Regions from separate parts of the Microbacterium sp. HJ5 genome, predicted to be linked through region 2. Evidence: predicted binding sites of a transcription regulator. Region 2 holds the regulator's gene; the other holds the start of a gene.
The links. Region 2 encodes HspR, which represses chaperone genes until heat shock. Its sites were predicted from a motif close to AAGTTGAGTCNNNNNGACTCAACTT; they were not measured.

Region 1 (5,131 bases), on a different contig from region 2:
GCCCGCCGTGACAGAGCGGACCGTCACACCGCGCGACTCGCCACGTCGGCCACCTGGCGCAGGAAGCCGCCGAGCTCAGTCTCGTCGGGCAGCGGCTGCAGGATGACGGCGTCGGCGCCGGCGTCGTGGTACTCGCCGATCGCGCGTGCGACGGTGGCCGCGTCGCCCGTCAGGATCCGCTCGGTCTCGCCGGGAAGGTTCCAGCGCTCGAGCTGCTCGGCGGCGCGCGCGGCGGAGCCGTCGCCGAACGCCACCGCGACGTAGACGACGACGTCGTGATGACCGTCGCGGCCCGCCTCGGCGCGACCCTCGGCGATGAGCGCGCGCGCCGCGGCGACCTGGGCGGGACTCGTGCCGCCGGTGAGGACGGTGCCGTCGGCCACCTCGCCCGTGAGCCGGAGCGTCTTGGGTCCCTCGCCGGCGGCGTACACGGCAGGGGCGTCGGCGGGCGGCCAGTCGAGGGTGACGTCGTCGAGGGTGACGTAGCGGCCCGCGGTGTTCAGCGTCTCGCCGGCGACCAGGCCGCGCAGCGCCGGCACGTACTCGCGCATGAGGGTGAGGGGCGACGCCACGCGGGCGCCGACCTGCCCCATCCACGACAGCACGCCGTGGCCGACGCCCGGCAGCAGCCGGCCGGGGAACATGCGCTCGACCGACGCGATCTCCATCGCCGTGAGGGCGACGTTGCGCAGCGGCATCGGCGAGATGCCGATGCCGATGCGCAGGCGCTCCGTCCAGGCGAGGGCGGCGCCGGCGTTCGAGAACGCCGCCTCGCGGAAGCAGTCCTCCCACAGCCACAGCTCGCCGACCCCGGCGGCTTCGGCGTCGAGCACGGCGCCTCGGAGCTGCTCGGGCGGGAGATCGGGGATGAAGATGGCGCCGACTCTGCGCGCAGGTGAGCTCATGCCCTCACCCTGCCAGAGGCCGCCGACACCCGCCCGCGCCGGGTCAGGCCGCGGCCGGGACCGCGACCTCCGACCGGACGATCAGCGCACCGTCCGCGGCATCGACCGTCACCGCTCCCCCGTCGACCAGCGCGCCCGTCACGAGCAGGTCGGCGATGCGGTCGTCGACCTCGCGCTGGATGAGCCGGCGCAGCGGGCGGGCGCCGTACTCGGGCTCGTACCCGTTCTCGGCGAGCCAGTCGGTCGCGGCATCCGTCACCGTCAACTCGATCTCGCGCTTCGCGAGCCGCGCCTCGGAGGCGCCGAGCAGCAGGCTCACGATGTCGTGGAGCTGGGCCTTCTCGAGCTTCCGGAAGAGCACGATCTCGTCGATGCGGTTGAGGAACTCCGGCCGCATCGCCTCCCGCAGCTTCGCGAAGACGCGGTCGCGCAGGTCCTTCTCGGAGCCGAAGCCCGTCGTTCCGCCGCCGTCGGCGAGGAAGCCGATGGCGCCGCCGCGCGACGCGAGGAACTCGGAGCCGAGGTTCGACGTCATCACGACGACCGTGTTGCGGAAGTCGACCGTGCGGCCCTGACCGTCGGTGAGGCGCCCGTCGTCGAGCACCTGCAGCAGCAGGTTGAAGACGTCCGGGTGCGCCTTCTCGATCTCGTCGAAAAGCACGATCGAGTACGGGTTGCGCCGCACGCGCTCGGTGAGCTGGCCGGCCTCGTCGTAGCCGACGTATCCGGGAGGCGCTCCGACGAGCCGCGACACGGTGTGGCGCTCGCCGAACTCGCTCATGTCGAAGCGGATCACCGCGCCCTCGTCGTCGAAGAGCGACGCGGCGAGCGCCTTGGCCAGTTCGGTCTTGCCGACACCGGTGGGTCCGAGGAACAGGAAGGAGCCGACCGGGCGACGGGCGTCTCCCATGCCGGTGCGGTTGCGGCGCACGGCCCTGGCGACGGCAGCCACGGCGTCGTCCTGCCCGATCACGCGGTCGTGCAGCTCGTCCTCCAGGACGGCCAGGCGCTCGCGCTCGGTCTCAGTGAGCCGGTTCACCGGGATGCCGGTCGCGCGACTGATGACCGCGGCGATCTCGGGCTCGCCGACGACGGCCTCCCCGCGCGTGGCGGCGCCGGCGGCCGTCACCTCGTCGAGCTTCGCCTGCACGGCGGCGATGCGGTCGCGGATGCGTGACGCCTCCTCGTAGTGCTCGGCCGAGACGGCGGCGTTCTTGTCGGCCTCGAGCTCGGCGAGCTGGGCGATGAGCGCACTCACGTCGACCTTCGCGCCGAGGCGCAGCCGCAGCCTCGCGCCGGCCTGGTCGATCAGGTCGATCGCCTTGTCGGGCAGCACGCGCTCGGTGAGGTACCGGTCGCTCAGCTCGACGGCCGCGCGGATCGCGTCGTCGGTGTACGCGATGCCGTGGTGCTCCTCGTACGCCGGCTGGAGGCCGCGCAGGATCAGGACGGCGTCCTCGACCGACGGCTCGCCTACGCGCACCGGCTGGAACCGGCGCTCGAGCGCCGGGTCCTTCTCGATGACGCGGTACTCCTTGAGCGTCGTGGCGCCGACGAGGTGCAGCTCGCCGCGTGCGAGGCGGGGCTTGAGGATGTTGCCGGCGTCCATGCCGCCGTCGCCCGCACCGCCGGCGCCGACCACGGTGTGCACCTCGTCGAGGAACACGATGAGCTGGCCCTTGTGCGCGGCGATCTCGTCCATCGTCTTGGTCAGGCGCTCCTCGAAGTCGCCGCGGTAGCGCGTGCCCGCCAGCATCGCGGGCAGGTCGAGGGCGACCACGCGCTTGCCGAGCAGCTGCTCGGGCACGCCCCCGTCGACGATCGCCTGCGCGAGCCCCTCGACGATCGCCGTCTTCCCGACACCGGCCTCGCCGACGAGCACAGGGTTGTTCTTCGTGCGGCGGCTCAGGATCTCGATGGTCTGCTCGATCTCGTCGGTGCGCCCGATGACAGGGTCGAGCTCGCCGGCCACGGCCTGGGCGGTGAGGTCGGTCCCGTAGGTGTCGAGCATCGGGGTGACGGATGCCGCGGCATCCGTCTCCTCCTCCGCCGACGGAGCCGCGCCCGGGGCGACCGTCTCGCGCAGCCCCTGCGTCAGGGCCTCGGCCGTCACACCGGCGCGCGCCAGCACCTGACCGGCGGGCGTGTCCTGCGCGAGGACGAGCGCGAAGAACAGGTGCTCGGGGTCGACGTACGTCGAGCCCGACGAGCGTGCGACCTGGAAGGCGTGGAAGAGCGCACGCTGCACCGAGGGGGTGATGACGGCGCCGTCGACGTCGGCGGGAGCGGATGCCGCGGGCAGGCGCTCGTCGGTCGCGCGGAGGATCGCGCGGGGGTCGGCACCGATGTGCTCGACCGCGTCGCGTGCCGGCGCCTCGTCGACGAGGACGCGCAGCACGTGGAGGGCGTCCAGCTCGCGCTGGCCGCGCTCGAGGGCGAAGCGGCCGGCGCGCTGCAGCAGCTCCTGGGTGCGGGCGCCCAGGAACCGGCTGAGGTCGATGGACCGCTCGGCGCGGGCGCGTTCTCCCGCGAGGTACCGCGAGAGGAACTCGTCGAACGAGCCCTCCTGGTCGTCGGCACCGGCGGAGGGGGTGAAATCTTCGGGCATTCCGTCTCTCCTGAACAAACTTGAGTACAGCCGTATCAAGTTCAAGGGGCTGCACACGCGATGTATTCCCGGCGTCCCCCCGCGCTCCTTCCTCCCGGTGCGGATTTCCGTGTGCTGCACGGATGCCCTTCCGGCGCGACCGGAGAAACCTGGAAGGCGTCCCACCGAACCAGAAAGAAGAGGACACACCATGACTGATCTCAGCACCCTCACCATCGACGAGGCGGACAAGGCCCTCAAGGCCAAGCACCGGGCGATGTGGGCGTCGGGCGACTACCCGACCCTCGCGCACGACCTCATCTGGTCGCTCGGACCGCGGGTGGTCGAGGCCGTCGGCATCCGGCCGGGCGAGCACGTGATCGACATCGCCGCGGGCAGCGGCAACGCGGCGATCCCCGCCGCGCTGCGCGGCGCCCACGTCGTCGCGACGGACCTCACGCCCGAGCTGTTCGGCGAGGGGCATCGCCGCGCCGATGAGGCGGGCGCCGAGCTGGAGTGGCGTCCGGCGGATGCCGAGGCTCTGCCCTTCGGCGCCGACGAGTTCGACGTCGCGATCTCGACGGTCGGCGTCATGTTCGCGCCGCACCACGAGCGCAGCGCCGACGAGATCGTGCGCGTCGTGCGACCCGGCGGCCGTGTGGGTCTCATCAGCTGGACGCCGCAGGGGTTCATCGGCCGGCTGTTCGCGGCGCTCAAGCCGTTCAACGCGCCGCTGCCCGAGGGCGCGAAGCCCGCACCCCTGTGGGGCGACGAGGCGCACGTGCGCGAGCTCTTCGGCGACCGCGTCACCGACGTGCAGGCGAGCCGCGAGACGGTCCGCTTCGCCCCGTTCGCGACGGGCGAGGAGTTCCGCGCCTACTTCGCGTCGCACTACGGCCCGACGATCGCGGTCTACAACCGCAACGCCGACGACCCGGCGGCGGTGGCCGCCATCGACGACGCGCTGCGGAGCCTCGGCGACGAGGCGATCGCCCGCGACGGCGGCATCGACTCGGAATACCTGCTGTTCACGGCGACGGTCCGCTGACCGCCGCTGCACCCGGAAGGAGGCGGACCCGTGTCCGCATACGATCTGTTCGCCCTGCACCTGAGCGAGCGGGAGACCGCTCACGTCGACCTCGAACGCCGCCGCGTGATCCTCGAGCACCTCGCTCGCGAGAAGGCGGCGACGACGGATGCCTCGCCCGCCACGGCGCCGCGCACGCGGGTCGGACTGATCCGCCTCCTCCCTCGCCGGGCATGACGCCTGTTCAGGCGCCGCCCCGGCGCGCGACCCACGTGAGTACACTGGGCCGCGTGCTGGGGCCGCCCCTGACACCGCGCGAGCGCGCGGTCCTCGCCGGCGTGGAGCGGCGACTGACCAACCCCGAGATCGCCTCGGAGTTGTTCATCTCCGTGCGCACGGTCGAGAGCCACATCGCGAGCCTGCGACGCAAGCTCGACGCCGACACGCGCGCCGACCTCGTCTCGGCCGCCCGGCACCGGCGCGAGGCATCCGTCCAGGTGCCCGCCAATCCGCTCCGCGGTCGCGGGCGCGACCTGGCACGGATCGGCGCGGCTCTGGCCGTGGGCGATCAGCTGACCCTCGTCGGGCCGGGCGGCGTCGGGAAGACTCGCC
Region 2 (5,131 bases):
CGCGATCACGGCGTGCGCGATCGCGAGCGCGATGATGTCGAAGTAGTCGAGCGCGCCGAGGCGCCCGTGCGGCCCCCTCTCGTGCAGCAGCCAGCGCCCCGCGAGCACGGCGAGGAAAGCAGCGACCGCCGACGCGATCGCGGCGAACTGGCCGACCGAGTCCGGTCCGGCGATCGGCGCGGCCTCGAGACGGAAGGCGAACGCCGCGACGACCGCGGCGACGACGAACGCGATGGCGCCGATGCCGAGCGCGAGCGACTCGAGCGACCGTTCGCTCGAGGTGTCGACGAGACGGGATGCCGCGCGGCCGCGGCGGGTCTCGGGTTCGGCGAGGGGGGTCTGGGCCATGGCGCTACCTCCGTGTGTGGTTCGGCGAGGGATCGGGGTCGCGTGGCGGGACGGCGGTGCGGTCGCCGGACAGCCAGCGCAGCCAGTGCCCGCCGGGATCGCCCTCGAGCACCAGCGTCCGCACGAACAGCGTCAGCGGAATCGACAGGATCGCCCCGAGCGGACCGATGATGAACGTCCAGAAGATGACCGAGAAGAAGCTCAGCGTGAGGCTCAAGTCGACGGCGTCGCTGACGAACTTCGGCTGCACGAGCACCTGCAGCACGACGTTGACGACGCAGTAGATCGCGATGACCGCGAGCAGGAGCGGCCAGCCGCCCACCACGAAGGCCAGCACAGCCGGGGGCACCAGTCCGAGCACGAAGCCGATGTTGGGGATGAAGTTCGTGACGAAGGCGAGGATCGCCCACACCAGCGGAGCGGGAACACCGAGCCACAGCAGCGCGAAACCGTCGATGATCGCGACGATCGCACCGAAGCTCGCGTTGACGACGTAGTAGCGCCGCACCCCCGAGTTGAGGTGGCGGATGCGCGCGAGCACGGGCGCCTTCGCAGCCCCGAAGACGCGGCGGGCGTCGCGGTAGCGCGCCGCGTCGGCGGCCATGAAGATGATGTACGCGAAGACGAAGAAGAGGGCCGTCGCGATGCCCAGGACGGTGCCGCCGAGGCTCGAGGCGAGCCCCACGAGCGTCTCGGGATCGAGGACGGAGGCCGCAGCATCCGCCGCCTGGTCGTCGAGGCCCGCGGACTGGAGCCACGAGAGCACGCTCTGCACGCTCGCCTGCAGCTGGTCGGCGAACTCGCCCACCAGCGCCGCGAACTGCCTCCCGGCGAGCCATAGCAGCGCCCCCATGACGACCAGCACGAGGTAGGCGACGACGATGACCGCCGTCGTCCCCGTCCAGCGCGGCCAGCCGCGCCGCTCGAGCGGCCGCCGGACCGGCTCGCAGATCACCACGAGCACGATCGCCAGGGCGAGCGGGCCGACGATCTCGCGCGCGAAGTAGACCCCGGCGAGGACCACCGCGGCGGCGGCCAGGCCGATCAGCGTGCGGAGGCTCGGCGACAGCGCCGGGGGCGGGGGCGGGGCTGCGGCGCGGGTCACGCGGCCAGGGTATCCAGCGGGCGGTCGGCCGCGCCGGATTTCATCCTCGAACTCACCCCCGCGCGCCGCCGCGCGATGCCACACTGTCCACATGTCAGCGACAGATGCGCGACCGCTGGCGGAGACCTGGTCGGCTCCGCCCACCCTTCAGGACCACCTCGCGGAGGGCCGCGCAGCGCGCGAGTCGGCTCCGCGCGAGTCCCTCGCCGTCCTCCCCGACGGTGAGCGCGACCCGATGGGCATCCTCGACCGGCAGGATTCGACGCGCGTGCCCGAGCTCGTGCCGATCCGCACGCAGCGGATGGCCGAGAGCGCGTTCGCGTTCTACCGGGGCACGGCCGCGCTCATGGCCGCCGACCTCGCGCGCTCGCCGAGCAGCGGCCTGACGGTCGGGTCGTGCGGCGACGCGCACGTGTCGAACTTCGGCCTGTTCGCCTCACCGCAGCGCACGCTCGTGTTCGACCTCAACGACTTCGACGAGTCGGCGTGGGCGCCGTGGGAGTGGGACGTCAAACGTCTCGTGACCAGCATCGTCATCGCCGGTCAGTCGACCTCGCGCGACGAGGGGGTGGTGAGGGATGCCGCGCTCGGCGCGGTCCGCACGTACGCGCGGGCCCTGGGCAGCGGCGCCAAGCGCAGTCCTCTCAAGCGCTACTACGACCACTTCGACGCCGACGCCGGCTCGGACTCCGTCGACCCCGAGTCGCAGGAGGCGCTGCGCAAGGCCGTGAAGGACGCCGAGAAGCGCACCGCTGTGCGGGCTGTGCGCAAGCTGACGCACGTCGACGAGAACGGTCGCCTCGTGTTCATCGAGCAGCCGCCCACGATGACGCACGTCGACCCGCGCATCGAGCTGCGCATCAACGAGTTCGTGGGCGAGTACCAGCAGTCGGCCAACATCGACATCCGCGTCCTGCTGCAGAAGTACCACGTGACCGACATCGCACGGCGCGTCGTGGGCGTCGGCAGCGTCGGCACCCGCTGCTACCTCGTGTCGATGGCCGACGGCGACGGGAACGCGCTGATCCTGCAGGCCAAGGAGGCCGCCCAGAGCGTGCTGATCGAGTACGGTCAGGTCCAACAGCCCGAGGCGGTGGGCCGGTTCATCGAGCGCAGCGGTGAGGGCGGCCGCGTCGTCGCGATGCAGCGCATCCTGCAGGCCGTGTCCGATCCGTTCCTCGGGCACCTCACGGGTCCGTCCGTCGACGGCCCGGTGCGTTCGTTCTACGTGCGGCAGTTCCACGACAAGAAGGGCGGGTTCGACGTCGACACGCTCGAGGACTCCGCCTTCGGCTGGTACGCGGATGCCTGTGCCACGACCCTCGCACGCGCCCACGGGCAGTCGCCGAACGCCTCGGTGGTCGCCGGCTACGTCGGCGGCGGGCGGGTCGCCGGCGAGGCGATCCTGGAGTGGTCGTACGCCTATGCCGACCTCTCCCGCGCGGACTGGGAGCTGTTCCGCACGCATCGCGGGGTCGACGCGTCCTGACCTGGGGACCGCGCGCGCCCGGGCTGTGAGTCCGGGGAGTGGGATGCCGCGGCTCAGCCGTTGCCGGGACGGCTGGGCGGGGCATCCGGCCCCTCGTCGCCGCGCTCGAGCTGATGACGCGGACGCCACACCACGAGCTCGGTCGCCCGGCGCACCCGCGTGCCCGAGCGGAGGGTCACGACGGAGCCCGTCGCGCCGGCGGCGAAGACGCGGGCGCCCGGCCGGCGCTCCAGCTCGGTGCGCACGCGCTCCTCGAGGTCGCGCACCCGGCCGTGCAGCTCGCGCACGCGGTCTTCGAGCTCGAGGATGCGCGCGATCGCGGGGAGGCCGATGCCGTCGGACGACATGCGCGCCACCTCGCGGAGCTGGGCGACGTGGCGCAGCGAGTAGCGGCGGGAGCCGCCCGGGGTGCGGGCGGGCACGACCAGACCGAGCCGGTCGTACTGACGGAGGGTCTGGGGATGCATGCCCGACAGCTCGGCGGCCACGGCGATCGCGAAGATCGGCGCGTCGTCGTCGATGTCGTGCTGCTCGCCCATCCGGATCACCCTCCTCGCGCCCTATCCTCTCAGCCGCGCGCCTTCGCCATGAGGTCGGAGCGCGGGTTCTCCTTCGGCTCGAGCTCGTGATAGCGCTCGAGGGCCTCGCGCGCCGCGTCGTCGAGGTGCGACGGCACGGCGACCTGCACCTCGGCGAGGAGGTCGCCGACGCCCTTCGCGGTCTCCACCCCCCGGCCCTTGACCCGCAGCACGCGGCCGGACGGTGTGCCGGGGGCGACGCGGAGCTTGACCGGGTCGCCGCCGAGCGTCGGCACCTCGATGGTCGCTCCCAGCGCCGCCTCGGTGAACGTCACCGGGATCGTCACCCGCAGGTTCAGGCCGTCGCGCGTGAAGACCGGGTGGGGACGCACCGCGACCTGCACGACGATGTCGCCGGCCTCGCCGCCGTCGGGCGACGGACGGCCGCGGCCGCGCAGCCGGATCTTCTGCCCGTCGGAGACGCCCGCGGGGATCTTCACCTTGAACGGCTTCCCGTCCTCGCCCTGGAGCGTGATGGTCTCGCCCTTGGTCGCAGTGAGGAAGTCGATGGTCGTCCGCGCGGTGACATCGGCACCCCGCGTCGGACCGCCGTAGCCGCGGTAGCCGCCGGTCGACTGGCCGAACCGGCCGGTGCCGAAGCCGCCGCCCTGCTGTTGGTTGAACATCGAGAAGATGTCGTCGAAGTCCTCAGCCTGGTAGCGGCTGCCGCCGCGACTCTGGTTGAACATGCTGAAGACGTCTTCGAACCCGCCGTTGCCGCCCTGACCGCCCGCCGTGAAGCGGGCGCCGGAGCCCATCGCCCGGATCTGGTCGTACTCCTTGCGCTGCTCGGCGTCGGAGAGCACCGAATACGCCTCGCTGACCTCTTTGAACTTCGCCTCGGCCTTCGCGTCGCCCTGATTGGAATCGGGGTGGTACTTGCGGGCGAGCTTGCGATACGTCTTCTTGAGATCGGCGTCGCTGACGTCCTTCGACACGCCGAGGGTCGCGTAGAAGTCCTTGTCGAACCAGTCCTGACTGGCCATGGATTCCCCTACTCGGCCGGCACCGCGACGACGACCTTCGCCGGGCGGAGCTCGACGGAGCCGAGGCGGTAGCCCACCTCGACGACCTCGAGGATCGTCGGCGCCTCGACGCCCGCGGTCGGAGCCTGGAAGATCGCCTCGTGGTGCTGGGGGTCGAACAGCTCGCCCGCAGCGCCGTAGGTCGTGAGGCCGATGCGCTCGGCGACGCCGCGCAGCTTGTCGGCGATCGCGGCGAACGGCGTGCCCTCTTCGAGATCGCCGTGCTTGTCGGCGCGGTCGAGGTCGTCGAGTACGGGCAGGAGGCCCTTGGCGACCGCGCCCTGAGCGCGCTCGACCTCGATCTCGCGCTGCTCCTCGGTGCGGCGGCGGTAGTTCGCGTACTCGGCCTGCAGACGCTTCAGGTCGTTGAGCAGCTGCGACTCGAGGTCGGCGATCACCGCGTCCTCGGCCGCGGCATCCGCGTTCTGCTTCGCACCGAGGATGTCGTCGATGGTCAGCTCGTCGTCCTGGCCCTCCTGCGGGTCGGACCCGGAAGCCTGCGCTTCCGGGTCCTCGCCGCCGGGGACCTCGGCGCCCTGGGGCTCTTCGAAGTCCTTGTCGGTCATGGTTACTTCTTCTCGTCCTC

Region 1: OB08_RS10060 (ATP-dependent Clp protease ATP-binding subunit) is a predicted target of HspR. The motif match lies at 3,531-3,555, and genes of this name have one in related genera.

What each region holds. Positions count from the first base shown of each region.
Region 1 is NZ_JSYE01000018.1:118,987-124,117, forward strand. It holds gene OB08_RS10055 (LLM class flavin-dependent oxidoreductase) at 24-905, opposite strand; gene OB08_RS10060 (ATP-dependent Clp protease ATP-binding subunit) at 949-3,513, opposite strand; gene OB08_RS10065 (class I SAM-dependent methyltransferase) at 3,704-4,540, shown strand; gene OB08_RS10070 (hypothetical protein) at 4,571-4,756, shown strand; gene OB08_RS10075 (ATP-binding protein) at 4,810-5,131, shown strand, end outside.
Region 2 is NZ_JSYE01000009.1:21,606-26,736, reverse strand. It holds gene OB08_RS03885 (DUF998 domain-containing protein) at 1-348, opposite strand, end outside; gene OB08_RS03880 (AI-2E family transporter) at 353-1,453, opposite strand; gene OB08_RS03875 (DUF2252 domain-containing protein) at 1,545-2,942, shown strand; gene OB08_RS03870 (heat shock protein transcriptional repressor HspR) at 2,996-3,481, opposite strand; gene OB08_RS03865 (DnaJ C-terminal domain-containing protein) at 3,511-4,506, opposite strand; gene OB08_RS03860 (nucleotide exchange factor GrpE) at 4,515-5,111, opposite strand; gene dnaK (molecular chaperone DnaK) at 5,114-5,131, opposite strand, start outside.